DNA from 2 places in the Roseivirga sp. BDSF3-8 genome. Region 1 is predicted to be linked to the other one. Evidence: riboswitches for the same ligand, from Rfam matches in the RefSeq annotation. Region 1 holds a riboswitch; the other holds the start of a gene.
The links. A riboswitch is a leader RNA that binds a small molecule or an ion and turns the genes downstream of it on or off. The one in region 1 is predicted to bind thiamine pyrophosphate.
Positions count from the first base shown of each region.

Region 1 (16,402 bases):
TTACCTTTGGTGTCTTCCCACCAGACATATCCCCCTCAATAAGCGCCACAAACTTTACGTTTCCCTCACTCTCATAAGCCTTTAGCTGCTCATAAGTCCTTTGAGGAAGAAGGGAAAACAATGCCTTTAATGTACTATTAGTCGCCTCAGCCCTGATGTTTATCAGATCAAGAGAACCCCACTCGTACGTGCCGTTTACCGTAAACATCGCATCATTCACCTGGATGTCCGAGGGCAGGATCTGCAGGTGCTTCAGGCTGTCTTCATAGACCAGGTTCGCCGTCAGACGAAGAGGTTTTTCAATAAAAAATGTGTCCTGGTCCACCCCGATACCCGAACAAAGCCAGTGCCCGTTCGTCGCTATCCTGTATTCAGATCCGTTAATGTCAAGTTCAGCCGCCGCCTGCTCGGCAAAAAGACGATGATTTTGCCCACCGGCGGGATCAAGATAAGTCACTGATATACGGTCCAGGCCTATATCACTCAGCCGGAATGCACCTCCCGATGCACCCCCCTCTGTTTTTTTAAAGATCAGATAATTCTCCGTACCGTCCGGAGCCCGGTGCAGGTATACCTCACCCTCCTTCAGCATTACCTGATCGATCACCATCTCCCCCTGAATAAGCTTCCAGAGATTCAGCAGGCCATAGATCCGGTCTACCTTAGCCAGCGGCTTTTCCGTTCTCGGGTCTGCACCCTGTATCAGTACATCTTCAAGCGTTAGGCTTACTTCGGGAAATCTGTCAAAAAGGGAAAGGCTGATTTTTTTAACCTCGACAGGGGAGGAGAGGCTCTTATTCGCTTCCCTGATAAAATAAGCTACCACCTTGTCCTGGTTGTACCAGACAAGCGTTGCCGCTACACCCACTATCATAAACAGGGCAAGCACCGTCCAGAGAATAATCCGCTTAAGCTTTTTCAGAGAAGGAAGAGTGTTTAAATATCACTTGTCTTACTAATAAACGGCCTAAAATGTTCTTCAATTGTGGCCGTTATTGGCAATTTACGCAAAAAATAAGGCCTGTTTTCCATTCTGTAAGAAATCAGGGTGAATTCTTCCTCACCAAAGCCTGCCATTCAAAAGTATATAGCTGGTATACTATTCATGAGTGACTTATTTTTGCATGAACCTGAAACCCCCTGCATGAAGTTCCTCCTCATTTCAGCTGCTGTACTTTTCGGAGCATACAAGCTCTATTACAGCCTCAGACCACGTCATACTGCTCCGGCCGTTTTTCCTCTAAAGCCCGAGTATAAGCGAATATTAGCAGAAAGCTTCCCCTACTACCAAAAGCTACCCTCCCGGCTCAAGGGAAAGTTTGAAAGGAGAGTAATGAGCTTTATACTCCGCAAAAGATTTATCTCCCGCAGCAAACAGATACCCGTCGTAACCTCCGAAATGAAAGTCCTGATTGCTGCTTCGGCTGTGCAGCTTACCTTTGGCCTGCCATACGTCGAACTCATCCATTTTTATAAAATTCTGATTTATAGTAACGACTACTACAGCCATATCAGCAGAAGGTACCATAAAGGAGAAACCAACCCTATGCATGGCATCATTGTATTTAGCTGGAATAATTTCTCACACGGCCTGTTTCCTCATGATGGCATAAACCTGGGATTGCATGAAATGGCACATGCACTCCGGCTTGAGAACAGCATACGTAACGGTGAGCATAACTTTCTTGACAGCAGGGCCCTGAGCCACTGGGAGAAGCTTGCTGCTAAGAAAATAGCAGTCATTCAGCAGGGAGACAACAGGTTTCTCAGGGATTATGGCGGAGTTAACCAGGAAGAGTTCTTTGCCGTTTCTGTTGAGGCCTTTTTTGAAGTGCCCGACGCCTTCCTCTCCAACCTGCCCGAACTTTACCATGCCATGGTAAAGTTACTTAAGCAAGACCCCCTCAATCTTGAAAACCTATATCTGAAATAGCCCCCTATACCCTCTTGAAACCGGTATCCATAATTACTTATCTTTGCCTTTTTGTCTGAATATGGAAATTACAGGAGATAATAAACTTAAGAAAATAGTCGTCATAGGCGATAGAGTACTAATCCGGCCTAAGAAAGACTCAGAGAAAACCGATAGTGGCCTGTTTTTGCCCCCCGGTGTGCAGGAAAGAGAGCGTGTCAGAAGCGGCTATATTATGAAAACCGGCCCCGGTTACCCACTGCCGGCCCTCACCGAAGACGAACCGTGGAAGGAAAAAGACGAAACCGTAAAATATATTCCGCTACAGGTTAAGGAAGGAGACCACGCCCTCTTTTTACAGAAAGACGCCATAGAGGTAGTATACGAAGGAGAAAAGTATTTTATCGTACCCCAGGCCTCTATACTCATGCTTGAGCGTCACGAAGACCTGTTCGATTAAGCTAATACAGAGGCATTTCTTTATCCACTGCCCTCGCCCACGCATCAATACCTCCGTCCAGGTTATATAAGTTGTCAAAACCCCCGTTTTCCTCCAGATACATGATGCAATGGGCGCTGCGGATACCATGGTGGCAATATACCACCACCGGACAGCCCGTTTTGATTTGTGCCGCAGCCTTAGGTATTTTGTGCATTGGTATCCAGTCCGCATCAGGCAGGCGACATATGTCCCACTCATCCTGTTCCCGGACATCGATGAGTTGTACATCCTCATTTTTCTCTAGCCAGTCGTGCAGGGTCAGGGGGTCTATGCGTTTCATCCGTAAGAATTCTGCCTTTTAGGTAAGTTAGTTTTTTTAAAATGAATTTTGAAGCTATTTCCCAAGCTATTGCAAAAGCAGCCTCTGCCATGACCTGGGTAGAAGCCGTTGCCGTCGTTCTCGGGCTGTTGTACCTTATCCTCGCCTCCAGAGAAAGTCTCTGGTGCTGGCCAGCCGCACTTCTTAGCGTCTGTCTCTATATATACATATGCCTTAATGCAAAACTCTATAGTGAGACCGGCCTGCAGTTCTTCTATTTAGCCATGGCCATATATGGGTGGTATTCATGGAAAAATGGCAGTCAGTCCCGGAATGAAGAGTTGCCAATCACCGTCTGGCCCCTACGCTACCACATAGTGATTATTCTGGCAGGTTCACTTATTACCATTCTGGCAGGGTACATTATGGATAACCAAACAGATGCCGCTCTGCCCTATATGGATGCATTTACCACCGTGTTCAGTGTCATCACCACCATTATGGTCACCAGGAAAGTACTCGAAAACTGGCTTTACTGGATTATAATCGATGGGGTAGGGGTGTACATGTATTTCCAGCGGGAACTGTTTCTTACCTCCCTGCTCTTCCTCATCTATGTAGGGATAGTCATCTACGGCTATTTCGATTGGCAAAAAAGAATGCAGACTGCCACCGCATGATCAAAGTTGTCATTACAGGTCCCGAGTCTTCAGGTAAGACCACTCTGGCCAGTTCATTAGCTCACCATTACCAGGTACCACTCGTTCCGGAGTATAGCAGGCAATACCTCTCCCGTATTTCCGGTCCATATACTGAAGAAGATTTGCTGGTTATAGCCAAAGGCCAGGTGTTTAATGAAAAGCAAAAAGCCTCCCTTTGCCCCGGTCTTCTTATTTGCGACACTGATATTACCGTCATCTCTATCTGGAGCTTGGAAAAATTTCGCCGCATAGCTCCTTCCCTTGCCGACCTGGAAGTTAGCACCACCTACCACCTCACCTTCTTGTGCCGACCCGATATACCCTGGGAGCCGGATCCCTTACGGGAAAATCCCCATGACCGGGACCGTCTTTTCATCCTTTACAAGCAGAGACTCAAAGAGCTCAGGAGGCCATTCACAATTTTGGAAGGTAGCGAGGCAGAGCGGCTTCATACCGCTCTAAACATCATAGATAATTTGATTTAACCCTGCTTCCTACATACCTTTGCCGAATAATTCAGGGGTGTCCGCGTCTGCGGGCTGAGATTATACCCATTGATTGCCTTCTAAGGCAGTCAGGAACCTGATCCGGGTAATGCCGGCGTAGGGAGTTAACTCTTTTCAGTTCGCCATCCGGCACGTCTCGGTCGCGTTCACCCCACATGCCATAAATGACTATACTATGGATACTGTCAGGGTAGCGCTGGACTGGACACCGAATACCATACATTCAGGCTTATTCTTAGCTAAGCATAAAGGCTATTACAAGGCTGAGGGACTTGAGGTGAATCTGGTTTCTCCTTCAGCAGATGAATATGCTCTTACTCCCGCTAAAAAACTGGCCCTGGGTCAGGCCGATGTAGCCATTGCCCCCTCAGAGTCCGTAATCAGTTACTTTATCCATTCCGAATACGAAAAGCTGGTAGCCATTGCTGCCATTCTTCAGCAGGATGTCAGTGCCATCGTTACCCTCAGTGTTAGTGGCATCGATAGTCCTGCCCAGCTTGATAATAAAGTTTATGCAAGCTACAATGCCCGCTATGAAGGGCTGATACTCAAAGAAATGATCCGTAATGCCGGTGGCAAAGGGGAGGTGAAGGAAATTACCCCTCCCAAACTCGGCATTTGGGATACCCTGATCACCGGAGAAGCCGATGCCACCTGGGTGTTTATGCCCTGGGAAGGCCTCAAAGCCGAACGTCGCGGAGTTAGCCTCCACCCCTTTCGTATGGACGATTACCAGGTGCCCTATGGCTATTCACCTGTTTTACTGGCTTCTTACTCTGCCCTTAGCAGGGACAAAGAAAAGCTTTCACGCTTTATTCGTGCTACCGCAAAGGGATATATAGAGGCAGCTTCCAATCCTGAAGAGGCTGTGGACAGCCTGCAGCAACTTTCAAATCATCCATCCTTGCAGGACAGAGATTTTCTACTTGAAAGCCAGCGTAGGATATCCTCCTATTATTTAAATGAAAAAGGCCGCTTTGGCATCATGGAAGAACAGAGGTGGGAGCGATTTATCGATTTCCTTTTTGAGAAAGGCATGCTGGAAGAGCAGGCCTACGCTACCATGAAAAAAGAAACCTTATATACAAACGAACTACTGGAGGGCTGAAACAACCTTCCGGTAGGGACATTCTCGGGGGTGCCCGGTACGGGCTGAGAGAATACCCATTGTCCTTAACACGGACAAACACCTGATCCGGGTAATTCCGGCGTAGGGAATGAGAAACGGCAGAGTACTCCCCACTCCTGCCATTGTCGTACTTCATTTTATACTAAACTATGCAAATGTGCATTCGAACGAAGGCTGCTTCAGCCTTGACACTTCTATTTTTAATAGTTGCCACTGTGCCTTTATTGGCACAGAAAGGTAGCTTTAAGGTTACCGGCCGTGTGCTTGATGCCGGCGATAACCAGGGTCTTCCCGGTGCCACACTGGTGATTCCTGAAACAGGTCGCGGACTAGTCACCGCTGCCGATGGTAGCTTCTCTTTTAGTCTGCCCGCAGGACAGTATACACTGGAAGTCCGCTTTATCGGGTACCAAACCGTTACCCGTAGCCTTACTCCTGGTAAAGCGCAGGATCTTACCATCACCTTGCAGGAGTCAGATATCCTTACCGATGAGGTAGTCATTACCGGCGTAAGGGCATCAGCCAAAACCCCCGTTACCTATACCGAGGTAAGCCGGGAAGAACTGGACAAGCAAAACCTTGGGCAAGACATTCCCTACCTGGTGAATCTTGAGCCTAGCGTGGTCGTTACCTCTGATGCCGGGGCCGGAGTAGGCTATACAGGCATCAGGATTCGGGGTAGTGACCCAACCCGGATCAACGTCACAATAAATGGTATTCCCCTCAATGATGCCGAGTCACAGGGTGTATTCTGGGTAAACATGCCCGATTTTGCCAGCTCCGTAGAGAACGTACAGATTCAGCGTGGAGTAGGTACTTCCACCAACGGCGCAGGAGCCTTCGGAGCCACTGTTGACCTCAATACCCTGGACCTTAATCGCCAGGCCTATGCCGAACTACAGAACGGCTTTGGTAGCTTTAATACCTGGCGGCACACCGTAAAGGCAGGTACAGGCCTGCTCAACGACCGCTTTGCCGTAGATGCCAGGCTCTCAAAGATCACTTCAGATGGCTACATAGACAGAGCCTCTTCCGATCTGCAGAGCTATTACCTCTCAGGAGGCTATTATGGTGAGAAAAGCCTTGTGAAACTTAACGTATTCAGTGGCAAGGAAAAAACCTACCAGGCCTGGTACGGAGTACCCGAGTCCCTCGTTGAGTCAGATCCTACCTTTAACTTTGCAGGTACGGACAATTTTCAGCGTGAAGATCCTTATGATAATGAGACAGATAACTATCAGCAGGATCACTATCAACTCATCTATTCCTACGAGGCCAATCCAGAACTCAGCTTTAATGCCGCACTCCATTACACCTACGGACGTGGCTACTACGAGCAGTTTAAGGTCAGCGACGATCTAGCCGATTATGGGCTCGATTACCCGGTGATCGGTGATTCTATCATTACCAACTCAGACCTCATCAGGCGTCGCTGGCTTGATAATGACTTCTACGGAGGAATTTTCTCTGCTGACTACCGGCCAACTGAAGCCCTGCAGTTTATTGTAGGCGGCGGATGGAACCGTTATGACGGCGACCACTTTGGTGAGATTATTTGGTCGCAGTTTGCCGCCGGCAGTGAGATCAGAGACCGTTATTATGATAATAATGCCGTCAAGGAAGATTTCAATGTTTATGGTAAAATGTACTACGAGTTCACCCCTGGTCTCAATGCTTTTATTGATCTCCAGTATCGTAGCGTAGACTATTCCTTCCTTGGCTTTGATAATAACCTCAACAACGTTCAGCAAAATGACCAGTTGAACTTCTTTAATCCCAAAGCCGGTGTCACCTACCTTTGGGATGACAGAAACCGTGCCTATGTCAGCTTTGGTATCGCTCACCGCGAGCCAAACAGGGATGACTACACACAGAGCACCCCCGACAGCAGGCCACGTGCTGAACAATTGCGCAACCTGGAGCTTGGCTACCAATACCGTGACGACAGGCTCATGTTCAATGCCAACTATTACCTGATGGATTACAAAGACCAGCTTGTACTTACCGGAGAGGTGAATGATGTGGGCGCCTATATTCGTACCAATATCGCCGACAGCTACAGGACAGGAATAGAACTGCAGGCAGGCTACCTGATACTGCCCAACCTTCAATTGAATGCCAATGCCACATTCAGCCGTAATGTCATCGATAGCTTCACCGAGTTTATCGATAATTATGACGAAGGAGGCCAGGAAGCATCCGAATATAGCGAAACAGCCATAGCCCTTTCACCAAACGTGATTGCCGGTTCCCAGCTTACCTATTACCCACTTGCAGGCCTGGAGCTTAGCCTCCTCAGCAAGTACGTAGGCAAACAATACCTCGATAATACAGAAACGGAAGCCCGTTCTATTGACGCCTACTTTGTGAACGATCTGAGAATTCGTTATTCCATCAAGCCTAAGTGGATGGAAGAAATATCCTTCTCCCTGCTCATCAATAACATACTTGATGAGCAGTATGTATCCAACGGATACACCTACGGCTACATAACAGGGGGGCAGACCATCTACGAAGAATACTATTACCCACAGGCAGGTACGAACTTTTTGTTCGGTACCACCTTTAGGTTCTGATGAGTAAGCGGTTTATACCCTTTTATGACATACGTAAATACGACCGGGTATTGGTAGTCGACAGCTACCACCCGGCCGCATTTACCCTCTCTCACTGGCGTGGTGCCCCCATCCACCCCGGTATTCACGATGATACCAGCACCGGCATCGTCCTTAATGCCCTCAAAGCAGGTATCCCCCAATTAGACTACCCCCATATCACCAATAATCACTTCGATATAGATGGATTTTTGGGCGTGTGGGCCCTCTTTAATCCAAGCCTTGCCCTTCAATATGAGGAAGTGCTAAGGCAAATGGCCCGCCTTGGCGATTTCCGGGAATTATATCCCGCTGCACCACAGGCAGACATTTCCCTGAAGCTGGTCTGCTGGATCAATACAGTAGAAAAAAGGAAATTCTACGGACCCTTTGAGGCCCCTGAGCACCAGGACAAAGAAGCCATTCTCTGTGTGCCTAAATACACCTATTTCCTGCAGCACTTCCGTGACGTCCTGTTAAATACAGAGCATTACATCAGTGATTATCACCAGGAATACCAGCGGGTAATTGCCGATATGCAAATGATTCGTTCACAATCCAGTAATTGTAGTGATTATCCGGAGCTCGGCCTGCGAATAGTTCAAACCCCTCAGCCGATACATTATTATGCTTTATTTCACGAATCTATACCCTACTCCATTATTGTGAGTATATATGATGAGGGCAGATACGAACTGGAATATAAGTATATAACCTGGGTTGATACCGGAAGGAATACCTACCCCCGTCTTAAGTTAAGCCCTCTGGCGCAAAGGCTTTCATGCCTGGAGCCGCACGGGAAAACCTGGCGGGCAGATAGCATTTTTGACACAGGGCCGATTCTCAGAGTTAATGCAGGAAAGCTGAGTAAAGCACAGCGCTTTGATCATCCCTACAGGCGTGTTATAGCACCTTCCGATATTCCCAAAGACGTATTTATTAAAGAAGTAACAGGTTATTTCTCCCGTTACCTTAGTGGTCTCCCTAAAAAAGACCTCTGGACCTGGAAGGAAATGCGGGAAATAAACGATAGCTTATCTTTGAGCTGAATTCATCGTTATGTCCAGTCACCATTTCGTAAGGGAAGATCAGGAGCCCGCACTGCTTGTCTATGACTTTCACATCACCAGTGACCATTATCTGCTTGGTCAGCTTTTAGAATGGAGCCCCCATGTATTTGCGGATGTTCCGGTGGCCGAACGGCTGCTAAAAGCTGGTTTTAAAGTCGATACCATCCTTTACAATACCCTGAAAGAAAAGGAAAAAGCATCAGCGTTACAGGATACGCAAAGACATATTACCCTTAACCAGGTTCCCGGTGTCGCATCAGCTTCCGGTAAACTCTCCGTCCACCTGCAGCATATACCTCAGGACGATATCAATGTATTAAACCCTCCTATTTCATCTTTACCCGACCTCTTGAGGTCCACCCCTAAGGGAACACTCGCTTTATATTGGGACAAGAAGAAAGCCGTGTTAAACAATAGGGGGAAATATAGAAAATGGCTGCCAGAAGGCACCAGGCTTGAAGTTGGTATAACGGCAAAGGTAAATAGCTCTATCCAGGTCACAAACCTCGTGAGTGTAGGTATGGAGGGAAGCTTTCCTTCTGCGAGGGCCTATCGGGTTAAAAGAAATGGGATGGTAAGCATCCACTGTCACCATGACTTTGTAGTGCTTGAGACAGGGCCATAAAAAAAGCCTCCTGCTGTTGAGCAGGAGGCTTTTAAATTCTTAAGAGGATAAAATTAGTTGAATTTGTATCCTACAGAAACCTGTATCACACCATTTTTGATGTCAGCGGTTTCACCTTCTACATCTTCAAAAATGCTTGAAAGACCAAGGTCATAACCTGCTGTGATGTTCAGGCCGCTGGGAAGCTCATATCCAAGACCAGCATTCAAACCTAATGTAAGAGTTCTCAGGTCTTCTATGTCTTCTTCTTCGCTCTCGCCATCAGCCTCAGCTTTGTAAGTACCACCCAGGTTAAGTCCTAGTCTGGGGCCTACAAATACGTTAAAACCTTCAGCTACATAAATTCTTGCAAGAACAGGAACGTCGATGTAGCTCAGGTTTATTGACTCTTCTACAGTAGTACCGAATATTTCAGTCTCAGCAGAAGCACCTTTCAGAGAGAAAAGTACGTTAGGCTCAAGAACAACCATGTCGCTAAGAGCGAACTGTGCGAAACCACCTACGTGGAAGCCGATTTTAGAATCCAGGTCGCCTGCATCATCACCATTAAGGCTGGCAATGTTAACTCCACCTCTAAGACCGAAGCTAGCGTCCTGTGCGTTAGCGGTAGCCACAGCCATGAAAGCAATAGCTACTACAAGAAAGATCTTCTTCATGTTTAAAAACTAATTTGATTTTTGATGTTGCAAATCAATAGATAACCGAGGTGCCGTACAATTTTAAATTTCAGCAAAACTTACGGACGGTCAAATGCAGCAATATCCACTAATAATCGTTTAGTGTTTAAACAACTATAAAATAATCAATTATTAATCGAGGGATGATACTTTTATAATAAGCTGTAAACCAGTATGATGTATGATTTCATGTGAATTATTCAGTGAAGTAAAAAACGTTTGAGATGATTTCATCTTATTGATTTTATTGTCATTACATGAAGAAAAAAGACAAATAGCACATCATAAAATAAAAAAAGCCCCTCTTTCAAGGGGCTCTTACTTAAATATTATTACCTGGTTTTACAGGAGTAAAATCAGTAATAGAATAACAATTAATGCTGTACCACCGATATAAACACCGCCGCTAACAGCCTCAGCCTTCATGGCTTTTTCAATGTCTTTGACCTCTCTTCTTAGTTCACGTTTCTCTGACCTGTCAAGATCATCTTTGTCCATGGCCTTGATTTCAGTCAGGCGCTCGTTCCATTCAAAAAACTTTTCCTGGCTTTCTGCCGGCATGTCTTTGAATTTCTCTTTGTCGATAAATTCAGGCAATGCCTCCACCTTATCCTCAATAGTATTAGCCAATACCGGTGAAGCGAAAAGCATCAATGTGAAACATAGTGTAAAAAAATATTGAGCCGTTTTTTTCATGGTTCTAAATGTTTTATGAAAAGTCCCTCAATTAACCTGCGCTTGTCAAAAAATGTTATAGGTTATTCTGCTCTTGTTTTAATTTTTCTGAGAATATTTGCTTTAGTTTTTTCACCTTAGGGAGTATAACTGCCTGACAATAAGGCTGGCTAGTGTAATTGTTGTAATAATCCTGATGCGCGCCCTCCGCAGCATAAAAAGTTTCTAAGGGTGATATCTCCGTTACTATTGGTGCACCGAATATATCTTCCTCTTCCAGCTTTTGTTTATAATACACCGCCTTCTTACGTTGTTCTTCGGTGTGGTAGAAAACAGCAGAGCGGTATTGAGTACCTACATCGTATCCCTGCCTGTTAAGCGTGGTAGGGTCATGAGTTTTCCAGAATACTTCCAACAGCTCATCATAAGTGATTACTTCCGGGTCGTAGGTTAACTGGACTACCTCGGCGTGTCCGGTTACACCATTACATACCTCTCTGTAGGCCGGGTTCTTTATATGTCCGCCGGAATAACCTGATACAACCTTCTCTACACCCTTCAGGCGTTGAAATATAGCCTCAGTACACCAAAAGCATCCCGATCCAAATGTTGCCTTTTCCATTACTACCGTATTTCTGTTAGTTTCTTATTAAACGGACCGCAAATGATAGGGTTAATAAAGGGATGGTTTTCAAGCAGTAATGATCGGCGTTGAACGGTCATTTATGTAGATTTCAAGTGCTCCTAGGCAAACTATTTACGCTCGTAGTGGAACAGTTTTATTTGTAGGTTCAAATAATTTTGTATCTTAGCCTATCAAATCAGCTAGTATAATGCAGAAATATTTTTCAAAAAACCTCCGCTTTTTAAGAAAAAAGCAAAATCTCACCCAATTAGACCTTGCCGAATTTTTAGGCAAGACTAAAGGACTAATAAGTTGTTACGAAAAGGGTACCGCAGAGCCTGGCATGGATGTCCTGCTGCGAATTTCCCATAAGCTCGGAGTGAACCTTCACGACCTCTGCACTAAGGACTTGTCTACGGATGAGAAGTTCCTTACTCAGGGTGAGCTTACCCCTAATCTGGATGACTTCAAGGAAAGGCTAAGTTTAATAAAACAGAGAAACGCTAAGACAGATGTTAATGGGAGCTATAGTGAAGCTGTACATCTTTCAGAAGAAGTAATAGAGTTTCTTCAGAATATGGATAAGAGGCTTCTTGATGCCAGCTCCGAATTAGAAAGCGTATTAAACGCCCTTCGGAAGTAATCTTTTTCCAGGAATATTTATTTCTACTTTTCCGATTTTCCTCTCCCAGGAGGTACTGGGTCATACCCGTGTCCTCCCCAGGGGTGGCAGCGTGAGATACGCTTTATCGCCAGGATAGTACCCCTGCCAGGCCCATGAATCTTTATGGCTGTAAGGGCATACTGAGAACAGGTAGGAGTGTATCGGCAGCTTGCCGGAAAGTAAGGTGAAATACCATATTGATAAAATCGTATGGCTGCATTAAGCAGCCATACGATTAGTCTTTTGAGTAGGTGGAATAGCCTCATTCAGAAAAGTATCATTTGAAGTGCGGTTGCCTGATCATAGCAGCATAAGGCAAAATATCTTCTTCCTCGATACTTTCAAGCGGTTTGTGTACATTAAATGTCACCACAGGATTATAGCTGAATACATCCAGTACGCATATCTTGGTCACTTCTTTCAAACGGCCGCCACTATCTACATAAGATTGATAGCTTACCATGATATTCCTGGCGTTAAACCGTGGTTTCCCCTTCAGCTTTCTCACAGCTTTTTTTATCCTGCTGGCTGCTTCTGACTGCTCTAGAGAGTAAAACTTTTCAGGCTCGTTATACATCGTTTTGTAAAATTGACTCGGTAAGACCTCCTTGTTTTGTACTATGTTGCTTTAACGCCAAAGCCACCCCAAAAAATCCCACCCTTCCGAATTTTTCACATAAAAAAAGGAATGCACACAAGCGCATTCCTCCAGACTAATCTCTGTATCTGCTTATCGTTCAGTACCTTGTTGCTGGTAGGTGCTGGCATTATTGTCCCCTGTCCATAGATTATTTTCCTTGTTTATATCCGCCAGTCTTTCCGTAGGGTCTATTTCTATACTCTCAATCTGAGATTTAGGCTTATTGATAGAGATACTGTAATACGGATACACCCATGGCCAGTCCTCCAGGGTTGTCCGCTTCAGTCCCATGGTTTCGTTCTTCTCTCCACGCATTATCTGAAGAGGCATGTAAAACAGTTCTTTACTACCGTCAGTATAGGTAACCACTACATCAATAGGCATGGGCATTTTGCCAATACGCTCCAGTACAACCTCCGTTTTATTGCCGGCCTCGTTTACATCACTTATACCATAGTCTATCGAATTAGTGGTGGATAGCCAGTGCTCCAGGTACCAATCCAATACCATTCCGCTTTCCTTCTCCATCAGGCGGATAAAGTCATCGGGAGTAGGGTGCTTGAGCTTATAAGTATTAAAATACTTCTTGAAGGCCTCATCAAAGGTGTCTTTTCCTATTACATAACTAAGCTGGTGCAGGAATACATTGCCCTTTGAATAAGCATTCGTTCCGTATCCACGGTTAGTGCTATAATAGTCACTGGGTGTGCTCAGTGGCTCCTCTTCATCAGTACCCACTATATTAAAGTAACTGCGATAAGCCCCTGCATGAGGGTTGTTTCTCGAGCCAGTTAATAACTGATCCATAACCACATCTTCAGCAAAACTTGTGAACCCCTCATCCATCCAGGGGTACTTAGCTTCATTAGTAGCCAGTGCCATCTGGTACCAGCTATGGGCTATTTCATGTACAGCCACATTGACAAGGCTTTGGATCTGGCGCTCACCCGTAATCAGGGTAGCCATGGCATATTCCATGCCTCCGTCACCTCCCTGTATCACTGAGTATTTGTCCCATGGGTATTTCCCAAACTCCTTATTCATTATCTGAAACGTCTGCGTTACAGCCCCTTGTAGCACCTTCCAGTTTTGAGTGATGGTGTCATTTTCTGGCTGGTAAAAGAAGTGTACCTCCGGACCATCAGGCACCTGTACCACCTCGTGCGTGTAGTCAGGGTCAGCCGCCCAGGCAAAGTCATGTACATCAGGTGCTTTAAAATGCCAGGTCAGCTCCTTGCCCCTTCTTTTCACCTCGCCCTCAGCATATCCGTGGCCTACCTCATCAGGGTTTTGCAGGTACCCGCTTGCAGCCACCACATATTCAGAGTCCAGTGTGATCTTTACATCAAAATCACCCCAGACACCATGAAATTCCCGGGCTACATAAGGGTCAGGGTGCCAGCCCTGGTAGTCATATTCAGCCATTTTAGGGAACCACTGCGTCATGCTATACCGAATGCCTTCACTATTGTCTCTGCCAGACCGTCGAATCTGCTTAGGTACCTGCCCGGCAAAGTCCAGGGAAAAAGTAGCCTTCTTACCTGGCAGAATGGGCTTGGTCAGCGTTACCTCCAGCACCGTCCCTGATACTTCGCTCGTCAGCTTTTTGCCATTCATACTCAGAGAGGTCACATTCAGATATCCGTATTCATCCTCCTCCAGGTTATAGATACGATCCTGTACCCGGCGATCAGGATCTGGCAGGTTACGGCTGCGCACATCCATCATACTTCCCGGCTTAAATGCATTCGGGTATAGGTGGAAATATACATTGAATAGTGTGTCAGGGCTGTTATTGTAGTATTCGATCTTTTCAGAGCCCTCATACCGGTTCGTGTTTACATCCAGGGAAACATCGATATTGTATTCTGCACGCTGTTGCCAGTATGAGTCGCCAGCTGCCATGCTGGCAAAAGTAGACATCGCAAGCGCAAGCGCCGTTAGAAAAGTCTTATGCATCTCGACTTTATATTTTTTAGTAAGTAATAAGCAAAAAAACACTTCAAATTAGGGGAAAGTATCATGCTTTCAAATCCATTTACAAAAATGGACAGAATACAAAAAGGTTGGCTGGTCAAATGTTTTAGCGGAAATACAATAATTCTATCTTTGAAAGCAGGCACCGGAATTACCCCGGGCCATTTTGCGTTAGCAATGGAAGACACAGATTTAAATGAGTAAAGCAGCTACTATACTGGATCATTACGATCTGAGAAAAACAAAATGCCGGGAGGATGTACTGCGGTTTTTTATAAGTAATGCCGAATTAGCACTTTCCCAGCAGGAGATATTCTATCATCTGCAGCAGCACTACGATCGCGCTACACTCTACCGAACGCTAAAAGCATTTGATGAAAAGGGTATGATCCATCGTGTCAACCTCGCTGGGTCTGAAACCAAGTACGCGCTGGATCAGGCTGTACTAAAAGAGAAAGATCGTTTTCAAAGCCACATTCATTTTCAGTGTGAGAAATGTGAAAAAACTGTTTGCCTCTCAGAGTTTCCCATTTATGAGCCCTCACTTCCTGCAGGCTATGAGAAAACTAAAAGTGAATTTTTAATCACTGGTACCTGTAAAGAATGTAACTCAACAGCATAAAAGGAAAAAGGCCCTCACCGAGGGCCTTTTTCACAAATAAATTCCAAATCTATCTTAATTGATATAACAAATATAGTCTAGCTGCAATTGATATGCAATAATTTCAGGCAGTAATAAATCAGTTGACAGTGTAAAGTTTGTTTTAGGGCTGATATGTGACCCAAAATGAATTTTTTTAATTCAAAACTACTTTATACATTTGCAACAATGTCGCATTTATTTACGTACATTGTAAAAGACTTTCGGGTCTGAAGGGGATAGTAGCAGCCTCATGTTTGGCTATCAAGTGCTCACCCCGGAAACTATTTTATCATAGTTTCGGTAAGCATGCGACTTAATTGCAAACGCTATATGCAGAGAAAAGGACGTTCGGACATTATGGGAATAATCAGTTCAGGCTTGTGTATCATGCATTGTCTGGCATTCCCCGTTTTCCTTGCTGCCACTGGTAATTCAGCCGCCTGGCTTGAGCATTCCTTTCACGGGCTGGATTACCTATTCGTAATTCTTGCCCTCATCGCCATTTACTTTTCCACACGCAACCTGGATCGGCAGTGGCTTCAGTATGCCATGTGGTCATGCGGCCTTTTGTTTTCAGTTATGGTTGTTTTACATACATACGGTGCGGCATTCCGTGTGGTTGGCCTTTTCGCCTCACTTCTGCTGGTAGTGTTTCACCTGATCAATGTTTTCTGTTATCGCCGAAATAAAGCCTGTTTCAGATGAAGGTTGCGGGTAATGACTGCATAAGTCATTAACCAGTTCAGACACCTTCCTGGCTAATTCAGGTAATACGTCGTCAGGGTCGCGAAACTGCACATCCTGTACCTGCCAGTAATGCACCTTGTCAGTATATTCAGGAAAATAATGAGTTACCATCGGCCGATGTTCAGCCTCGTCCATAAATATCAGAGCCCGGTACCCTCCGAAGTCCTCCTGCTTTAGCTGAACCGGTTCCCGAACTACCTCAGGCCACGGAATATTCAGTGCATCCAGATAGGCCAGCGTATGCGGGGATATAGGTCCCGTATTACGTTTAATAAAAGCCTCAAGTCCTTTGCTATATGCTCTTAGCGAAAGCCCTTCTTGTTTGGCATAATGATTAAATAGTATCTCAGCCAGCCTGCTCCGGTAGTAATTGCCCGTACAAATGAATAATATATCGCCCATAGCCAAAATATTTTTCAAAAGGTAAGGACACTACCGGCAAATGCTAGGCAGCTA
Region 1 covers NZ_JBGNFV010000001.1:1,684,813-1,701,214, reverse strand. Annotated here, with positions in the region: gene AB9P05_RS06825 (AsmA-like C-terminal region-containing protein) at 1-889, opposite strand, end outside; gene AB9P05_RS06820 (zinc-dependent peptidase) at 1,145-1,933, shown strand; gene AB9P05_RS06815 (co-chaperone GroES) at 1,995-2,372, shown strand; gene AB9P05_RS06810 (rhodanese-like domain-containing protein) at 2,374-2,694, opposite strand; gene pnuC (nicotinamide riboside transporter PnuC) at 2,736-3,353, shown strand; gene AB9P05_RS06800 (AAA family ATPase) at 3,350-3,859, shown strand; TPP riboswitch at 3,885-4,000, shown strand; gene AB9P05_RS06795 (ABC transporter substrate-binding protein) at 4,056-4,988, shown strand; TPP riboswitch at 5,007-5,114, shown strand; gene AB9P05_RS06790 (TonB-dependent receptor) at 5,165-7,585, shown strand; gene AB9P05_RS06785 (DUF6687 family protein) at 7,585-8,652, shown strand; gene AB9P05_RS06780 (hypothetical protein) at 8,663-9,298, shown strand; gene AB9P05_RS06775 (porin family protein) at 9,352-9,954, opposite strand; gene AB9P05_RS06770 (hypothetical protein) at 10,318-10,671, opposite strand; gene msrA (peptide-methionine (S)-S-oxide reductase MsrA) at 10,727-11,272, opposite strand; gene AB9P05_RS06760 (helix-turn-helix domain-containing protein) at 11,484-11,918, shown strand; gene yidD (membrane protein insertion efficiency factor YidD) at 11,942-12,205, opposite strand; gene AB9P05_RS06750 (hypothetical protein) at 12,217-12,516, opposite strand; gene AB9P05_RS06745 (M1 family metallopeptidase) at 12,670-14,538, opposite strand; gene AB9P05_RS06740 (Fur family transcriptional regulator) at 14,753-15,178, shown strand; gene AB9P05_RS06735 (MerC domain-containing protein) at 15,506-15,904, shown strand; gene AB9P05_RS06730 (hypothetical protein) at 15,833-16,348, opposite strand.

Region 2 (16,402 bases), 3.5 Mb from region 1:
TACCTTCGGAAAAAAATATGGAATAAAAAAGGGGGTTATGGTGGCTATAGTGAAATGAAAACCCTAGCTACCCTATCATGAACCAAAATCCTGAGCCGGTACGCTCACTGCTGGCTCAGACATCCCCCGGCATTGATGTTAGTGTTCCAAAGTAACATTTCCAGCCCTGCCCGAAGCGGGACCACCCCTATCAAGTCAAAAGCCTAGCTACACCCTTACATGCTACGCCGAAGGGGGACTACAGTCTGCAAAAAAGAAAAGCCGCTACAGGCACTACTGCTAAGTGTCTTACACTGGTGAGCGAACTGAAGGTCTTACAGAGTACCTGGGCTGGAAGGCAGGTGGCAGAGAGCGAAGAAAAGCACGAAAGATACCTGCCAGGGATGTGTGCCCAACTGGCGTATGCCTGGTAGTCAGAGAGAGGCTCAGGATTAAAAAGATAAAATGATAATCAGGATATCTTCAGAATGAAAACGCTGGCTATCCTATCATGAACCAAAATCCTGAGCCGGCAGTACCAGGCACAAGCGAAATCCCTGCACCAGAGAAGCGTTGCACGCCGCGCGTTGCACGCCGCGCGTTGCATGCCGCGCGTTGCACGTTGCACGCTGCGCGCTGCGCGCTGCACGCTGCGCGCTGCACATCGGGGTCTGGCAAAATTCACTCTCTAAACACTCTGATACCTCTGAGGACCTGGCCATCCGCTGTAGTAAGATTCACGAAGTAGATACCCGCCGTAAGGGGGGTCAGGTCCAGTTGGTAGCCTTTAACGGTGCGTGTCAGGGGTACGCTCTGTGTGGCCCCGATAGCATTTACCAGTGAGTGGAAGGTGAGGGAACTGCCGGGCGGAATGTCTATGGTAACGTATGAGGGTGAGGGGTTGGGGTACACGCGCAGGCCTTCCAGTACCTCATCGTCTATACCGGATATAACCTCGGCTGCGGTGGTGACGGTCAGCACCTCATCATCGGCTGTGTTGCCGTCCGGGTCACTGGCGGATACGGTGAAGGTATAGCTGGTCCCGGGCATGAGGTCTTCTACCTCTACCGTTTGCTCGGTGCCGGAATCGCCGGTTATGTTCATTGTACCGCTATCGTATGAGATCACATAATTGATGGTGCCGGCCTCATCGGTGGCATTGAGCTTGAGGGCTATGCTGGTGTCGGTGATGTCGCCTGCGGTAACGGACACATTAGCGGGTGGCGTCGTATCCTCTGGTCCGCAGGTGGTACCTACCTCATAGCGAATGTATTTGGTGACGGCCAGGCCGCCCGCAAAGGCAAACTTGGCGGCGTAGCTGATGGTGGCGCCATGCTGGAGGCCGTTTACGGTAGCGGTGAAGGTATTATTCCCTACGGGCTGCATGGGGGTTTCGGCGAAGGGCGACTCGCGGAAGAGGTAGGCGACTACGCCGGACTTATCCGTATCCAGTAACCGGAAGGTGATGGTGACTGATGTGCCTATAGTACGGAAGGTGGCCGTATACCCGGTACTGAAGGTTCCTTCTGTCGCTTCGGAAAGTGTCTGTTCACACTCTTTTACCTCTACGACTGTCACCATAACGGCTTCGGATGTGCTGGTTGCATTTTTATCATCGGTGGCTAAAGCGGTAAGGGAATGCGGTCCTGCGGAGGCATTTGTATAGGTATAGCTAAAGGGGGCGGTGTCGTCCTGGCCAATCTTAGTATCTCCGTCATAGAACGCTACAAGGGCGATGCTGCCGTCTATGTCTGTAGCGTTGGCGGTGATGGTAATATCCGTGCCCTGCTCAAAGGTTGCCTCGTCTGCGGGGGAGGTGATGGATACGGCAGGAGCGGAATTACCCGTTTCGCTTACGATGACCAGTACTTGGTCAGTATCTGAATAGGTGCCGTCAAGAACGGTGAGCTCAAAGGTGTAGATACCCTCTTGCAGGCCTGAAAGGTCCGGAGAGATGCTTTCGGTGTTGGTGATCACGGCTATGGAGGGGCCGTTGAGCTGTCGCCAGGCATAGGTAAGGTCGCTGACTCCTCCGCGGCTGCCGGAGCCGTCCAGCACGGCGGTCGTAGCCGGTATGGTAACGACTACATTGTCACCGGCATTGGCTATAGGGGGTGTATAGGGCAGGTCTGACTGATAGGCAAAGGTCATTTTGCCCACATTAAACTCTCCCTGGTAGCACACAAGGCGGAGTACGTGCTGCCCTTCGTGCAGGGGTATATCGTCTACCGTTTTCGTTTGCCAGTTACCCCAGTCACCGGTGTAGGTCAGGAATATATCGTGGGTGATGCGCTCACCATCCATTTCGAGGTAGAAAGGGCCGCCCCCCGAGGGGTTGCCGGAGGCAAAGCGGAAGGAGAGGCTGTAGTAGGCGGAGGCATCTACGTCTACGGTGTACTCCAGCCATTCACCGGCACTTATCCAGCCTACGGTGGCGCCTTCGTTGGTTACGCTGGCGGCGTCTACATCCTGACCTGTCCTGAAGTCGCCATTGTTACCGGGCGAGGCGTCATAGTAGCTGATGTTCTGTCCCGATCCACCGGCAAATTCATCGTAGTGGCCTGCTTGTATGGTACCGGGGAGGGTGGCTGCCGTACCCTGGTAGGGTGCCTGGCTGCCGGAGATCACTTCTACAATATTGGTGGTATTAAAGGCATCTCCCTGGTATATTTTAGCATAGAAGCCGTGCTTGCCGGCGGCAAGGTTGCTTACGGTAGTGGTGTAGGGGGCGGTGTCGTCTTCTCCTATCAGCTTACCGTTTTTGAAAAACTCAACCTTAGTGGCCGTGCCGGAGGTAATGGTGACGGTAAGCGCTACACTGCCACCGGGGTAGGCCGTTTGGAAGCTCGTGGTCAGCGTACCTTTTATGTCTGCGTCCCGGCTCGTGGCCATGCTGTTAGCGGGCACCTGCAGGGTATAGCCGTCGGAGAAGCTCACTGTGATTGGGGCGTCGGAGTAGTTATGGGCGGTGTAGGTAAGCTGTCCGTCTTTATCAAATACCACAGCGAGCGGGTGGTTGGAGGTAATACGGGTCACTACCTGACCCATTGCGTTCATGGCATGCAGCCAGTAGTAGGTCTGGGCATCGGAGGTGCCGAACTTGAGGGTACGTCCGGGGTACTGGTCGTACAAATCTATGGCTTTCTGAGGGTCGGTAAAGGCCAGGAACTTCCACATGGTATCGTGCCAGAGGTTTACATTGTCATCCTGGTTTAGTATACCGGTGTTCTGTTCTATCTCTGCCCAAAGCTTTTTTGCATAGGCTATATTATGCCCCAGGTACATGGAGCCGCCGTGTATGGGGTAGAGTTCTATGCCGTAGCTGGCCTCGATGTCGTTTGTCCAGAAGGTGCCGTTGTCGTAGGAGTTACCCCACACGCGCGAAACGAGGGCATATTGCTGACCGGGCTGAAAGTTACGGTTGTTTACATCAAACCAGTATTCCTCTATGGCCGTCTGCTCTGTGGTATACAGGTAAATGCCGAGGTCGCGAATCTGGTCATTGCCGGTTACAGCCCCCCAGTGTATGAGGGATGAGCAAAACTGCATACTCTCGGAGGTAGACTCCTGGTCGTTACCCTGTGGAAATGAGGCAAAGCCGTTTGCCCAGCTATGACCGGCATAGGGGCTGAAGTTTCTGAGGAAGGGAAACAGGGCATCGTCGCGGTCACCGGCTGCGTCTCTCACCAGCAGGTTTACCATTTCGCCCCACCCGGCGGCCCAGCCGGGGCGGTACTGCTCTAAGAAAGCTGCGGCATGGATAAAATACCCCCAGTGAAAGTGGTGGTCGTTCAGGTTGGTGTCTTGCCCGTGGCCGGAGGGGTAGCCGAGCAGGGCTGTCCAGTCGGTATTATAGTAAAACAGGAAGGCTACTTCCCCGGCTTCGGCGGTGAGCCAGTCTTCCAGCCGCTCCTGTATGGTAGCGATCATTTTATCCCGTGCTTCGGTATCACCCATCTTATCGGCAATGCGGGCTGTCTGGATGAGGCGGTTCATCATCTGCCCCTCGTTATAGCTGTCTGTCCAGGTAGCGAGGCTTTCGTTTTCCATCAGGCTGACTTTTTCGCTCAGGGCAGAGAGGTCGAAGCCCTCGCTGTAGTTTGCCAGATAAGGAAGGGTGGGCAGTATGCCATAAAAGCGGTGTTCTACCGAAAAGCTGTTGCCCTGCAGCATTTTCAATTCGCCTCTTACCGAGGTGTAGCTGTGTTCCTGTGGTTGTGGCGAGTCGGCGGCGAGGTGCGCCCACTGGTGGGGCAGCAGCCCAATCAGCATGTTTGTGTTGGCGCCTTCTTTTATGTCTGTGGTGACGGTAAACTCTGTGCGGACGGTAGCGTTTGCTTCATGGTAGGTGTAGGTCGCTTTGGTATCCGCGGGAAATACATAGGCGTACCGGGCATAGGCGTCGGCCACCTCAGCAGGGTTTGTGTTGTCCTGGGGTAGCATGGCCAGGGACCAGTAGTTTTGTCCGTTCAGGTCAGAGGTATAGGTATTTCCCTGCTGTGTCCATGTACTGCCTGCAGGAGCGTAAATGGCAAAGTCTGCCCCGTTGCGCGCGTCTGTTACCAGGAGCATCCTGCCGGTTACTGTGACGGTACCCAGGTTCACGGTGACACTGGCTACTTCGGCGGCTTGTTTTTCAAAGTACACGAAGGGCATCCCTATGCCGGAGGTAGCATGAAAGCGGCTGTCCCAGTCCATGGTGACCGTCCAGTCTGTGTGGTCAGAGATGGTGGCGCGGCTGGCATTCAATCCGCTCACTCCTACTACTATGGGCTCCTGGTCGTCTATTACGCCCCAGGGTATGAAGGTGGTTACCAGCCCGGCGGGGGTGGTCTTCATGGTGATGGGGTAGTTGAACAGATTGCTGGCGTGGTCTTCCTGCAGCAGCTTAGACCACCAGTCATTGGTCGGGACTGGCTGGGCCGCGGCATTACCCGAGGCCTGGGGGGTACCCGGAGGGAAGCCGTTGCGTCCGGCCTCATCTGTACCGGGAAAGGTCTTGGTATAGCTGCCACTGCCCACAGAAACGATCTGTGCATGACTAAGACGGCCAATAAAGAGAATGGAAAGGAAAATGATGAAAGTAGTGACTTGCTTGAGCATGGGTATCATTTACGATGAGGGGAAGCAACAAGATAGTACTAATTATCCAGCAAAATGAATATTTCTAATAGTGGGTGGATAGTTTTTTTTGAGTGGGGCGTGCCACATCTGCTGATTGCAGCCGGGCGGGTCCGCTAGCCTGCGGAAGTCGCCTGCCCAGGCGCAAGGCCACCGGAATGCCGGACCACCGGACTCAGGTGGGGAACTTTGGTGGTTTAGTTTGACGAAGGTGGTCTACAAACGGGGACGATCGGGGACTTATGGCGGTGACTGCGCAAGCGGAGACTTTTATGCGGGCATGATGGGTATTTTCTTTTTTAACAAGGAAAGTACATGAGGTGATCATACAGGATGGTTTGGGTGGGCGTTGAGGTAGTGTGTTTGCTGTTTCCAGGAATAGTTACAAATATGCTTGCTTATGGGTTAGGAGCTGATGGATATAGGAACCCCACGGGATACCCACAGGATAGGCATGGGGTAAGAAAGGGGCTGATATTAAGAATATTCTATTTACCGGTTTTGTGAGGGGATTGACAGGCTTTTGATAAAAGCGGATATCCTTACCTGAACAGCGGGGATAATGTATGCGGGGTTACTTTTGACAGAAATAAACAGGAAACTTAAGGCTCGAATATAATGGCTGTCATAGAGAATAACCCGTGGATAGAAGGCGCCAGAGGGATGGTACGCGGTGCGATTGTGTACCGGCAGCGGGCAGGAAGGACGATTGTGTCGGCCCGCCCGGCAAAATCATCGAAACCCCGGAGTGAGAAGCAAAAGGCGCATCACAAGAGGTTCGGTGAGGCGACGGCGTATAGCAAGCGGGTGAAGGAGAATGATGCGCTGTTTGCGATGTATAGGGCGGCGGCAGAAGGTTTTATTTCCTGGCAGAATCTGGCGGTGAGGGACTATATGTATGCACCAGAGGTAGAAAAGGTGGTGGCCGAGGGATTTACGGGGAAAACGGGTGAGGTGCTTGAGGTGTATGCGTCTGATGACTTTGGCATTTGTTGTCTACGGGTGACGGTGATGGATGGAAGGGGCACGGTAGTGGAAAGCGGTGAGTGCCATGTGTTGATAGCTAATAAGGTGTATGCTTATGCACTGGGTACTGATTTGGATATGACGAATGGGGTATGGGTGCGGGCGGAAGCGGCAGACGCGGCGGGAAATGTGACGGTCTATGAGGAGTTGATATACGCAGGGGACAATGAGGGTGAATCGGTATCGACGGCTTCTATGTATAAAGCCGGAGGGGGGCGGGAGCGGCGTGCCTACGTGCTACCAAGTCTCGGTGCCGATGGGGCTTGTGATAGGGTTACCAAGACAGTACGCCAAAGGCAAGGAAGACGATGCCAAGAAGAGACTACAAAGACGACGTTCCGGGGGAGTGATAGGGGCTGTGTGGGACCTGGAGACTATGTGAGGCCAGGTAGGGCTCCTGAATTGTGGCCAGACGGGACAAGACGCGATGAATCGCGTCTCTACAAAATAGCCGCCCTGTGGAATGCCGCCCAGCGGATAGCCGCCCTGCGGATAGCCGCCCTGCGGAATGCCGCCCAGCCGTATAGGAGTCCAACTGGTTCAAAACTACGGCATGCCTATTTTACCAAAAACAGGTTTATACCCAATCTTTAAATTCATGAAGCTTTGATGAAAATTCCTCTTTTGAAAATGACCTTTCATAATCCAGGATTTCATCCGGAAAGACATCAATTGCTCTCTCAGGAAGGAAATAATCATCACATCTGGGGTCGAGAATTATTCCATTTGTTAGCTCAGCTAAGAAAGTAGCGAAAAACAATGAGACTCTTAATTCAGGGCCTGTTTGCCAACTAATTGTAATTTGTTCGTTGCAATTTTTTAGATGTGCATCAATTTGTTCATTAACCACATATTCAATAGGTTGCTGAGGCTTATTTTTTGATCTGAATAAATTACTAAAGAATGATTTCTTTTGATCCTTAATCGAAACTTCAGGGTATTCATAACTGTCGAAATAAATTTCAAAACCAGTCAATAATGGTTTATTAAAATCGGCATAATGCCCTGATTGGTGATTCAATATCTCTAATCTAAAAGGACAAAATCCTGTATCAGACTCCTCATCAAATTTAAAATCAGGGTGAAATTTCAGGTTCATGCCAAAATCTGAAAATCTTTTTTCGATTTTCTCTATTAATGACTCGTTTGTATCTCTAGTATATATGATTAAGTCTAAAGCCATATTTTTTTATCCAGTTGTGCACATCGACCCGCTATGGTGAGTGGGGTTTAGAAAAACTAACCTTTACTCTTTAAAATAGCTACGTATTGATTTAAAATTATACCCTGTGGCGGACTTTCCGGATACGGGTCAGTAGTTTTGCTTGAGTTAGACTACGGTAAGCCATGTGTGTAGAAAATATGAGTGCCGAATGAAGCAAAGTCTTTGGCCCTTACTAAATAGAGGCATTTACTACCTGCCTATTAGGTATATTGAGGCAGATTAAGTAATAATGCCATTCTGATGGATTTGAATAAGCAGAAGTTTCAGGCTCATCTATCATTCCAAAGGGAGTATCAAACTCATCTTCACTTTTAACATAACTTAGCATCTTTTCTACATCATCGGATCGCACAATCACTCCACCTATTTCTAAATGTGACTCGCCGAAGATTTAGAATTATGCAAATCGGAAAAGCTAAACAAGGCATTTGTAATCAGCTACCCACGCTAGTGAGGGCACAGGTCCCCGGACGGTACAGCAGTATTTTTAAGCCACCCCATTTATTCCAAGCGGACGCTTGAAATAGTGGGGAGGCAGGATTTTAATTGATGATTGGCACCGTGCAACGGGCGCCGTGCAACGGGCGCCGTGCAGCGGGCGACCTTATTGGGGTAGCCAAGCCGGTTCTCAGCGGTAGCTTGCTTTACGGGCCCGGGTGGCTGAAACAGCCCCTATCCTATCTGTACAGGACGGAAATATGCGTGCCTGTATCACTCGGCAGCTACCCGCTCCGGCCTCTGTATCTTCGGCTGGCATGGGTGTATGCCGGAGTAGTCGTAGGTATGAGTGGTGGCGTCTTTACCTTCAGGCACGATCGGTGATAGTGGCTGCCCTAAAAGCTGACCGCAGGCAAGCAGTGCGGAATCCAATGCGCCTACTATCCAGGTGTGATGAACACTAAGGTGTTCACCGGCAAAGAATACCCTGCCCTCGGGCTGCCGGGCTATATTAAAGAGGTTTCTGAACTGACCGGGGTAGAACATGGCATCGCCGGTAGCCCACTTTTGCGACCATGATACGTCAAATGACTCTATGAACTGATCAAATAATTTCACCTCAGGGTACATCGCCTGCAGGTCACGTAATGCAATACGCTGCCGCTCTTCTTCCGAATAAGCCAACCATACGTAAGCGTCTGTCATCCATGAGTAAAGTAGCAGCACCCCCTCATCATCGTCCCCGAAACCATACGAGGGGTACACAAACCAGCGGCTGGGCAAATCAGATATGGATTGTCCGCCGAAAGAGGGGTTTTTAACCTTTTCCCAAAAACGTGTCTTAAACCGCATGCCTATTTTATAAAGAGGCTCGAAGTGCAGCGAGCGAATGGCCTGGGTTTTAGAAGAGCTCCACTGGGGCACCACCAACATCTTTAATACGGCCGGGGGTACTGCGGCTATGACATAGTCAAAGGTCTTGTATTTATAGTCCGATCCATAAAATACTCTGACCCGGCCATCATCAGTATATTGGATCGTATTCACCGGAGCATCCAGGGTAATATTATCATAGCCCACCACCTCGGCACAGGCATTGGGCAGGCGGTCCATGCCATTGGCTATGCTATACCAGTTTGCCTGTGAGAAATCTATGTTCTCGATGATTAGTTCGGTAAAGCTGTTCTGAAACTGGTTCGTCTGACTGGTCATCGTCTCCACGTAGTTGATCTTATCGTTATACCAGCCTGCTTCCATCTGCAGGTAAGAGTAAAAGGAATAATCGTCGTACTGGATGATGGCCTGAAAGCCCTTCTCAAAATCCTTTTCCAGCATATCCACAAAGGGCTGGATCACCTCGTTTAGCAGTTCGGTCGCTGTTTTGCCCTGGTCTTCCGGCTTAAGGATAAAACCCAGTTCAGCGGGGTTAGTATTGGCATATTTTACAGACATAATGCCGCCATCGCTGTTCCGGGTGCTGTTCACATTTACCCTGTTACCGTCATCATCATACAGCACATAGCGTATCCTGTCTATTTTCATATCAGGACTGACCCGTTCATTCAGGTAATCGATCAGGTTAAAGACCGGCTCTTGCTCAGGAATATCCGGCAGCCTCATGGCCCCGGCCTCAAAGTATTGATTTGGCTTCTCGTTAAAGCGGTAGGTGTACACCCTCCCGCCCAGGCGTGAGCTGGCTTCCAGTACATGAAAGTTTACCCCACGGCTTTTGAGAATAAGGGCCGAATACAGGCCCGCCATCCCACCGCCAATAATACCGACGGTAGCGCCCTGAGGGATGCCATTAAATGATTCGGGGGCGGTTTTGCCTACATCGGTCTGGCTTTTTAACCATAATTCATAGGCAGCACGGAGGGAGGGTTTGCCGGAGGGGACCGCATGAAATATCTTGTTGTTATTTATCATGATAGGAATAGGTTAATGGTTGGAGTAATAATTATATAAGCAGCTTATTTATAACCACTTACAACTTTATTGCATTAACCCGGAAAGGATAACAGGCGGAAGCTGGATATTTTACACGAGGAGCGAAGAATGCTATGCGTTTGCTTTCTCACTTGATACTATTGCGGAAAGGTTAGCGACAACCTTTACCAAATTTCCCAAACTCCTGTGTATCTTCTCCCATACACTCAATGGGCTTAAATATCAGGCATGGTCTTTCCTGAGTTCATTTTCTTGAAGTGATGCCGCATAATTTTTCGTCAGCCGCCGGGGCGCCGGTGGCAGAGATACAGGTTAGTAGTTTTGCTTGAGTTAGGCCCTGGTAAGGCATGTATGTAGAAAATATGAGTGCCGAATGAAGCAAAGTTTTTGGGCTTTATTAAATAGAGGCATTTACCATCTGCCTATTGGGTATATTAAGGCAGATTAAGTAAAAATACCATGGTTGACACGTATTTTACCGGTGCCGGATTTTCACCCCCAGATGCAGCGAGGATAGCCGGATTCTTTAAAAGAAGGACGTTAGAGAAAGGCAACTTTTTTGTGCAGGAAGGCCGGGTATCGCTTGAGCTGGGATTTGTGGAGAAGGGCCAGTTACAGTACTATTCCCTGGCTGCAAACGGGGAGGAGAAGACAACCTATATCGCGCTTACTCATTCCTTTGTGGCGTCCCTTCTGAGTTATCTGAATGAGGTGCCGGCCAGGGAAAACATCCGGGCTCTGTCGGATACGGTGCTGTGGGTCATCGAAAAATCAGATGTAGAGCACCTGAAAGAAAAGATCCAGGCTTTTAAAGGGTTCTATATATCGCTATTGGAATGGCAGATTTGCTGTATTGATAAGGGTAAGTTCGACCTGATCACCCTGACGGCCGAACAGCGATACGAAAAGCTGGTGGCGGAAGAACCGGAAATCCTCCGGGCCGTGCCGCTGCAATACATTGCTTCTATGCTGGGCATGACCCCCCGGCACCTGACCCGCCTGAGAGCCAAAAAATAAGCCCCGTTTTTCAGGACATATGTCCGGTAGATTCGGTGCGGCAGAAATGATATTTGCTTTATCATAAACAATACGTCAATGAAAAAGCAGATTATCTGTGGTTTACTGTTATTGGTAGGCCACTTAGCATTGGGTCAGGATAGATTTCCTAAAAATCAGCTAAGCATGAATGCATTTCGTAACCCTTCGATCGGACTGGAATATCACCGTGGCCAGGTATCGGTGCATGGAGGTTATTATGTGACCAACTTTACCAGCGGCAAAACTACTGAATTTTTAAAGACCGGTGTGAGCTATTGGTTTTTGCCCTTCGGAAAGCAGGAGATACCCTCCTCACTCTATGCCGGCACTTCCTACCTGCGCGGTCTCACGAGGGACTATAAGGATGAGAATGCGGTGGCGCTGGAGGTCGGTGCGAGGTTTATGGTCTGGAAGGGGCTGAATTTCAGGCTGGGAGTCATAGCACTGGCATAAGAGGGACATAGCCTTAAGATCAATCCGACACCAAGTATCAACTATTCCATTGCATTTTAGGCAGCAGGACAGCTTCTGCTGCCTTGTCAAATCCCCCGAAACCCTGGCATTGGCAAAGCCTATATTACTGATTCTGCTATATCCTTACTATACTTGATCAAATGAATATCAGTAGCCACCCAAAATCAATCGGCATCATATTTACCTGCCTGGTCTTTCTCATGCTTATGTCCTGTCACCATAAACAGGAGGTCAGCACCGGCCTTTTTGAGATCAACCGGGAGGTAACCTGTGAAGACCTGGTAGAACAGGGCTTTGCCTGGATGCCGGGTGAGGATGTGATCCTATTCGGGCGACGAACCGGGGATACCTTAGACTACTACCATATGGATGAAAGAAAGGACGGGTCATATCTTTTCGGATCTGTCCTGCAGGAGGATGAATTCAGAGAACCAGCCCCTGATGCATGCGATAACCTCCACCCCTACTGGCGATACATTGTGGTGGAAATAGATATGCAGGAGACCGGGTCAATAACAGACCGCATCGATCAAACCAAATACACTATCCTGAAACAGACCCAGCCTAACTACACTCTGTTTTGGGCAAAAGTGGTTAATAAAGAGACCCTGGATACCTTCACCTTCTCGGTCTATGAGCGGGATAGGAAATACTTCGTTTCAAGTTCTATCCGTTTGTAAGCAGGCCTTATTACGGGTTGGATTGAGTGTAGAGGAGAACTACCTGCCTGTGCTAACAGGGCCGGGATTTAATCATTACCAGACGAGCCTCTATGCCCCACTACATTAGCCTGCAAGCTTATTGAGGGCAGGTTAAGCCCTTCCAGGCGGGAGATTGGCCATGCAACTAAGAGTATACACAACCAAATAGTAGTCTGTTAAGAATTCCCGCTTTACCCGAAATATTAATCTTTCCCGATATCCTGCAAGGACCACCCCGAAATAAAACACGCCTTCGCGTTTTTATTTCCCCCCTCCTATTAGCGCAGGAGGGGAATTTTACTGCTTAGCTCAATGGCTGTGCTCCTTAAGCGGGAACGTGCATAGCTCCCAATAAGAACTTAGTCGGTGCCAATCTCCAACCTACCCTCACCACCGTCATCCACCAGGCGGAAGTTCTCGATCTTTTTTCCTGTGAGGTGCTTTTGCCAGCGGTCGAGCATGGGCTTTTCCAGGTTGAACTCGCGGTACTCGTCCGGGTTCATGATAGGGATGCCCTTCACTATCGGGTAAATCCGCTTGCATTGGGTACACCAGAAGAAGCCCTCCAGTATCTTACCCTCCCTATCCTTTACCACTTCAGTCAGTTCCAGGTCTGCCTTATCGAATGGACAGCACAGTTTTTTTATCGTTTCAGGTCTCATCGTATTCGTTTGATATGTTGTTGATAGGCTCTGACCGCCTCACCAGGCCGGTCGCTGCTCATGATGCCGGAGACGACTGCCACACCTGCATAGTCCAGTTCATTCAGTTTATGCATATTTTCGGGGTGAATGCCTCCGGCGAGGAATATGGGGCCGCTGAAGATCTCCTTCGCCTTACGCACCACCTCAAACGGGACCAGGTCGCAGCTAGTCGCCGTCGTACTGGGAAACATGGAGCAGAAGGAGATATAATCCATGCCCCCCGCCTCTGCCCGGCGTATAAGCTCCAGGTCATTGTTAACGGTTATCCCCAGCATCACCCTTCGGCCAGCAGACTGCCTGACCCTTTCCAGGTCTTCCGGCATCTCATCAAAGTGCACGCCATCCAGCTCGCTAGTCTGCCCCAGCTCCCAACGGTTATTGATCAGCACCGGTGTCTCGTGGGCGTGGCAAAGGGCGCACAGCCGGTCTATCAGGCCCGGGATGTCCTGCCCTTCACGGAAGTTATCCCATACCTGCACTGCCGCCACCTTCTCTTTTAGTATCAGCCGCAGCTTATCCATCAGAAGGGCTTCTTCCATCGAGGGGTCTATCACGAGGTACACGCCCTTATCTAGTGTCGTCCTTCGGTCCCTCATTTCCAGCCTGCCTTCAGCGCGTTGAAAAATGCCGCCCAGTACGGGTCTTCTTCATAGTAAAGCATGTCCGTTTCCCGGCCATCCTCTATCAGCTTTATGCCCTGCTCCTTTTCGGTTATAGTGCCTGCTTCGGTACACAGGATACCCTTTGCCGCCAGTCGCTCAATCACGGCAGGCGCAGTCCCCTGCCTGCAGGTAATGATCATAGCACCGGCACCGATGCAGTACCGCGGGTCCAGGTCAAAGACCCGGCATATCTGCTGCTGCACCTCTCCTACCGGCAACTTTTCATTGTGCACGGCTACGCCATTGCCCGAGGCAGTCGCCAGCTCGTAAATAGCGCCCAGCACGCCGCCTTCCGTTACATCGTGCATCGCTGTAATGTCGTCATGCTCATGGTTCTCGCCTACCGCCGCCAGCGCATCGGGCAGCGAAGACGTCCGGTAAAAGGCCCGGCAGCCTTCCTCATACACCTCTGCTCCTGCTTTATCCTTCACGGTCTCAGGAAAGCTCATGGCCAGGATGGCCGAAGAAGACAAGGCACACTGCTTGGTCACCAGCAGGCTATTGCCGGGCTGCGCATGTTTAGACACCCGCATCCTGTCCTTTTCCCCTATCGCTATGAAGGTGCCGCCCCCGGCTATGGTGCTGTTCTGCCCCTCTATAAAGCCGGTATGGCCGCCCGTAATCGCCATGCCTATGTCCTTGCACATCCGATGGATATGCTCCCAGTAGGTATGAAAATCACTTTTACTAAAAGTGGCAGGCAGGTTCAGCACAAACTGGCCGAACTGCGGCGCATAGCCGGTAGTGGCCATGTCATTCGCCATCAGGTGCACGGACAGCCAGGCCGACTCCTCCAGCCCCAGCGAAGGTATCAGCGACAGCGGATCACTGGTAAGCGCCATCGCCCGGCCGCCGCCCAGGTCTACCAGCGACACATCTACCCCGAACTGCGGGCCTGCCATCACCTCACCGCGTGGCGCACCGCACTTGTCCTGTATAAACTGCTGGAATAAATGGTGCTCGATCTTGCCCAGTTTGCTATCGCTCATATCAGTATACGTCTTTCAGTTTCACATACAGGCCAAAAAAGTCACCCACGGGCACGTTCCATTGCTGCACGGGAAACCACTTTGGCAGGCCCGTTGCCGTCCACTCAATGCTATAGTCCCGGCCCTTCAGCGCCTCCTTTATAATGTCCTTCAGCATAGCGGGTGTGTAGAATGTCGCGGTTACGTAAAAGGGGTTTTTGCCAAAAAGCTGCTGCACTCTCCTGCGCACCACCTTGGGCGAGTTACGGTTCATCATGCCCATAGCAATGCCGTATTTGCCCACCCTGGCCGCTTCCCGTATGACCTGCACGGGGTCTTTGTAGTACTCAAAGGTCGTGATGAACGCCAGCGCGTCGAAGGTGTGGTCCTTAAACGGCATATGATGCGAGTCGGCCATCACGAGGTCACCCTCAAACAGGTGCAGCGCCTGCGAGAGCATCAGCGGAGAGATGTCCCCGCCCGTGGCCTCTATGCCTATCTCCTTCCACCAGCGGGTAAAGCGGGTGGTACCGCAGCCAAACTCCAGCAGCGTTTTGATGCGCCCGTCGCCTGACACCAGTTGCTCCATTACCTTCTTCTGCCATACCTCCGCCCGCTTGTAGCGGCCTTCGTACCACAGCTCATAGGTATCTGTATGCTCACGATTAAAGAACCATTCCGGCCTCCCCTGCCAGTTGGGCTGGCTTTGCGGGATCAGGCCCGAGTTTATTTTGTCTACTTCCATATATCACCTCAAATAAAAAAAGCGCCCCCCCGACCGAATACCTGCCAGAATAGAGCTTCTATGGAAATAGAACCTTGAAATTGCATTCCTACGTTGGCATTATCCAAATCAGGTTGCGGGTATCATCTCAGCCCACCTCACCGGCGAGCACCCCGTGCTTATGTACCCCAAACATAGTCAAATCATTTATGATTCCGCATTCCCAAGGGTAAAATCATATTTATCAGGGGGTTGGGGGAGTGGGTTGGGGGTTGGGGTATCCGAATGTTGTCATAATTTGTTTTTGGGCGTGCCCCGACCGTCACGTATAGGCGACCGGCCGGGTCGGGCTATCGGAAGTCGCCTGCAGGCGCTCAAGGCCAATACGGGCTCCAACAATGGCTCTATCCCTCACGCGGGGAGAAAAATTAATTTGGAGAAATTTTGGATGGTTGTTTATTTGATTTTTTATACTCCTGCCCTAAAGCATAATCAATTAGTACTCCATCCTTATACTTCAAAGTAAAATACATTCCGAAGATACTCTCTTTACTATTATACGTATCATCATCTACTGGCACTAATATTACATTCATGCTATTAGATCGACCCTTACATACCGCCCTTAATTCGTCTGCATCAGCTTTTTCTATAGTTATTCGTTCATACTTATTCCGATGGTTAATCGGTTCCCATTCTCCAACAAAGTCTCCTGAGCTTTCAGAGCAAGATAGACATGCAATAAAGAGGAAAAGCAGTATATTGATTTTCATATTAAGTGTTATTTATATTGTAAATGTATATTATAAAAAAACCGTACTATTAATTCATTATTTAATATCCTTATAAAATATAAGACATTTTAACCTACGGGTAAGAATTATTTTTCTACTTTCATTTCGATAGGATTTTTTAGCATAATTTGCTCCCATTAACGCAGGCGCCGCGCTTGTATCAGCGCGATACGTTGCACGCCCCACAATGCTGGACTTATATCTATTCCTTCCCACTTGGGGAAGGTGGCTGCGGTATAAAAGTGACAGTATATATTTCAGTTATTTTGAAGATATACTGTAGACAATACGACCAACCTACCTTCGCAGACGGAAGGGGGACTTACTTGGCTCTTATTCTAGCGATGCCAGGCTAAGCTCCAATAAAGGGGAATGGTGGATTTACTTTGCTGAGTGCCAGACGCAGGAGGACCCCTTCCGTCCGCTTGTCATCCTTTGCTTGAACCGGAAAATTTATCTTTCAAATTAGCTTATTATAGAGCCGCTACATTGAATAAGCGGCCACCGGAATGCCGGCCCAGCTTCCCCAAAGGGAAGGAATTGATGAACACTTAGCTTCATTGCATAATATGATCTAAGAGCATAAGCCTCATTGACGGTG
Region 2 covers NZ_JBGNFV010000001.1:5,228,953-5,245,354, forward strand. Annotated here, with positions in the region: gene AB9P05_RS21380 (glycosyl hydrolase) at 661-5,082, opposite strand; gene AB9P05_RS21385 (hypothetical protein) at 5,719-6,720, shown strand; gene AB9P05_RS21390 (hypothetical protein) at 6,704-7,309, opposite strand; gene AB9P05_RS21395 (flavin monoamine oxidase family protein) at 8,063-9,715, opposite strand; gene AB9P05_RS21400 (Crp/Fnr family transcriptional regulator) at 10,196-10,753, shown strand; gene AB9P05_RS21405 (hypothetical protein) at 10,919-11,227, shown strand; gene AB9P05_RS21410 (hypothetical protein) at 11,389-11,928, shown strand; gene AB9P05_RS21415 (Trm112 family protein) at 12,309-12,611, opposite strand; gene AB9P05_RS21420 (thiamine phosphate synthase) at 12,608-13,249, opposite strand; gene AB9P05_RS21425 (AIR synthase family protein) at 13,246-14,304, opposite strand; gene AB9P05_RS21430 (class I SAM-dependent methyltransferase) at 14,306-15,028, opposite strand; TPP riboswitch at 15,097-15,193, opposite strand; gene AB9P05_RS21435 (hypothetical protein) at 15,436-15,780, opposite strand.
Region 2: it holds a riboswitch for thiamine pyrophosphate, as region 1 does, so the genes downstream of both, AB9P05_RS21430 (class I SAM-dependent methyltransferase) here and AB9P05_RS06795 (ABC transporter substrate-binding protein) in region 1, are expected to answer to the same signal.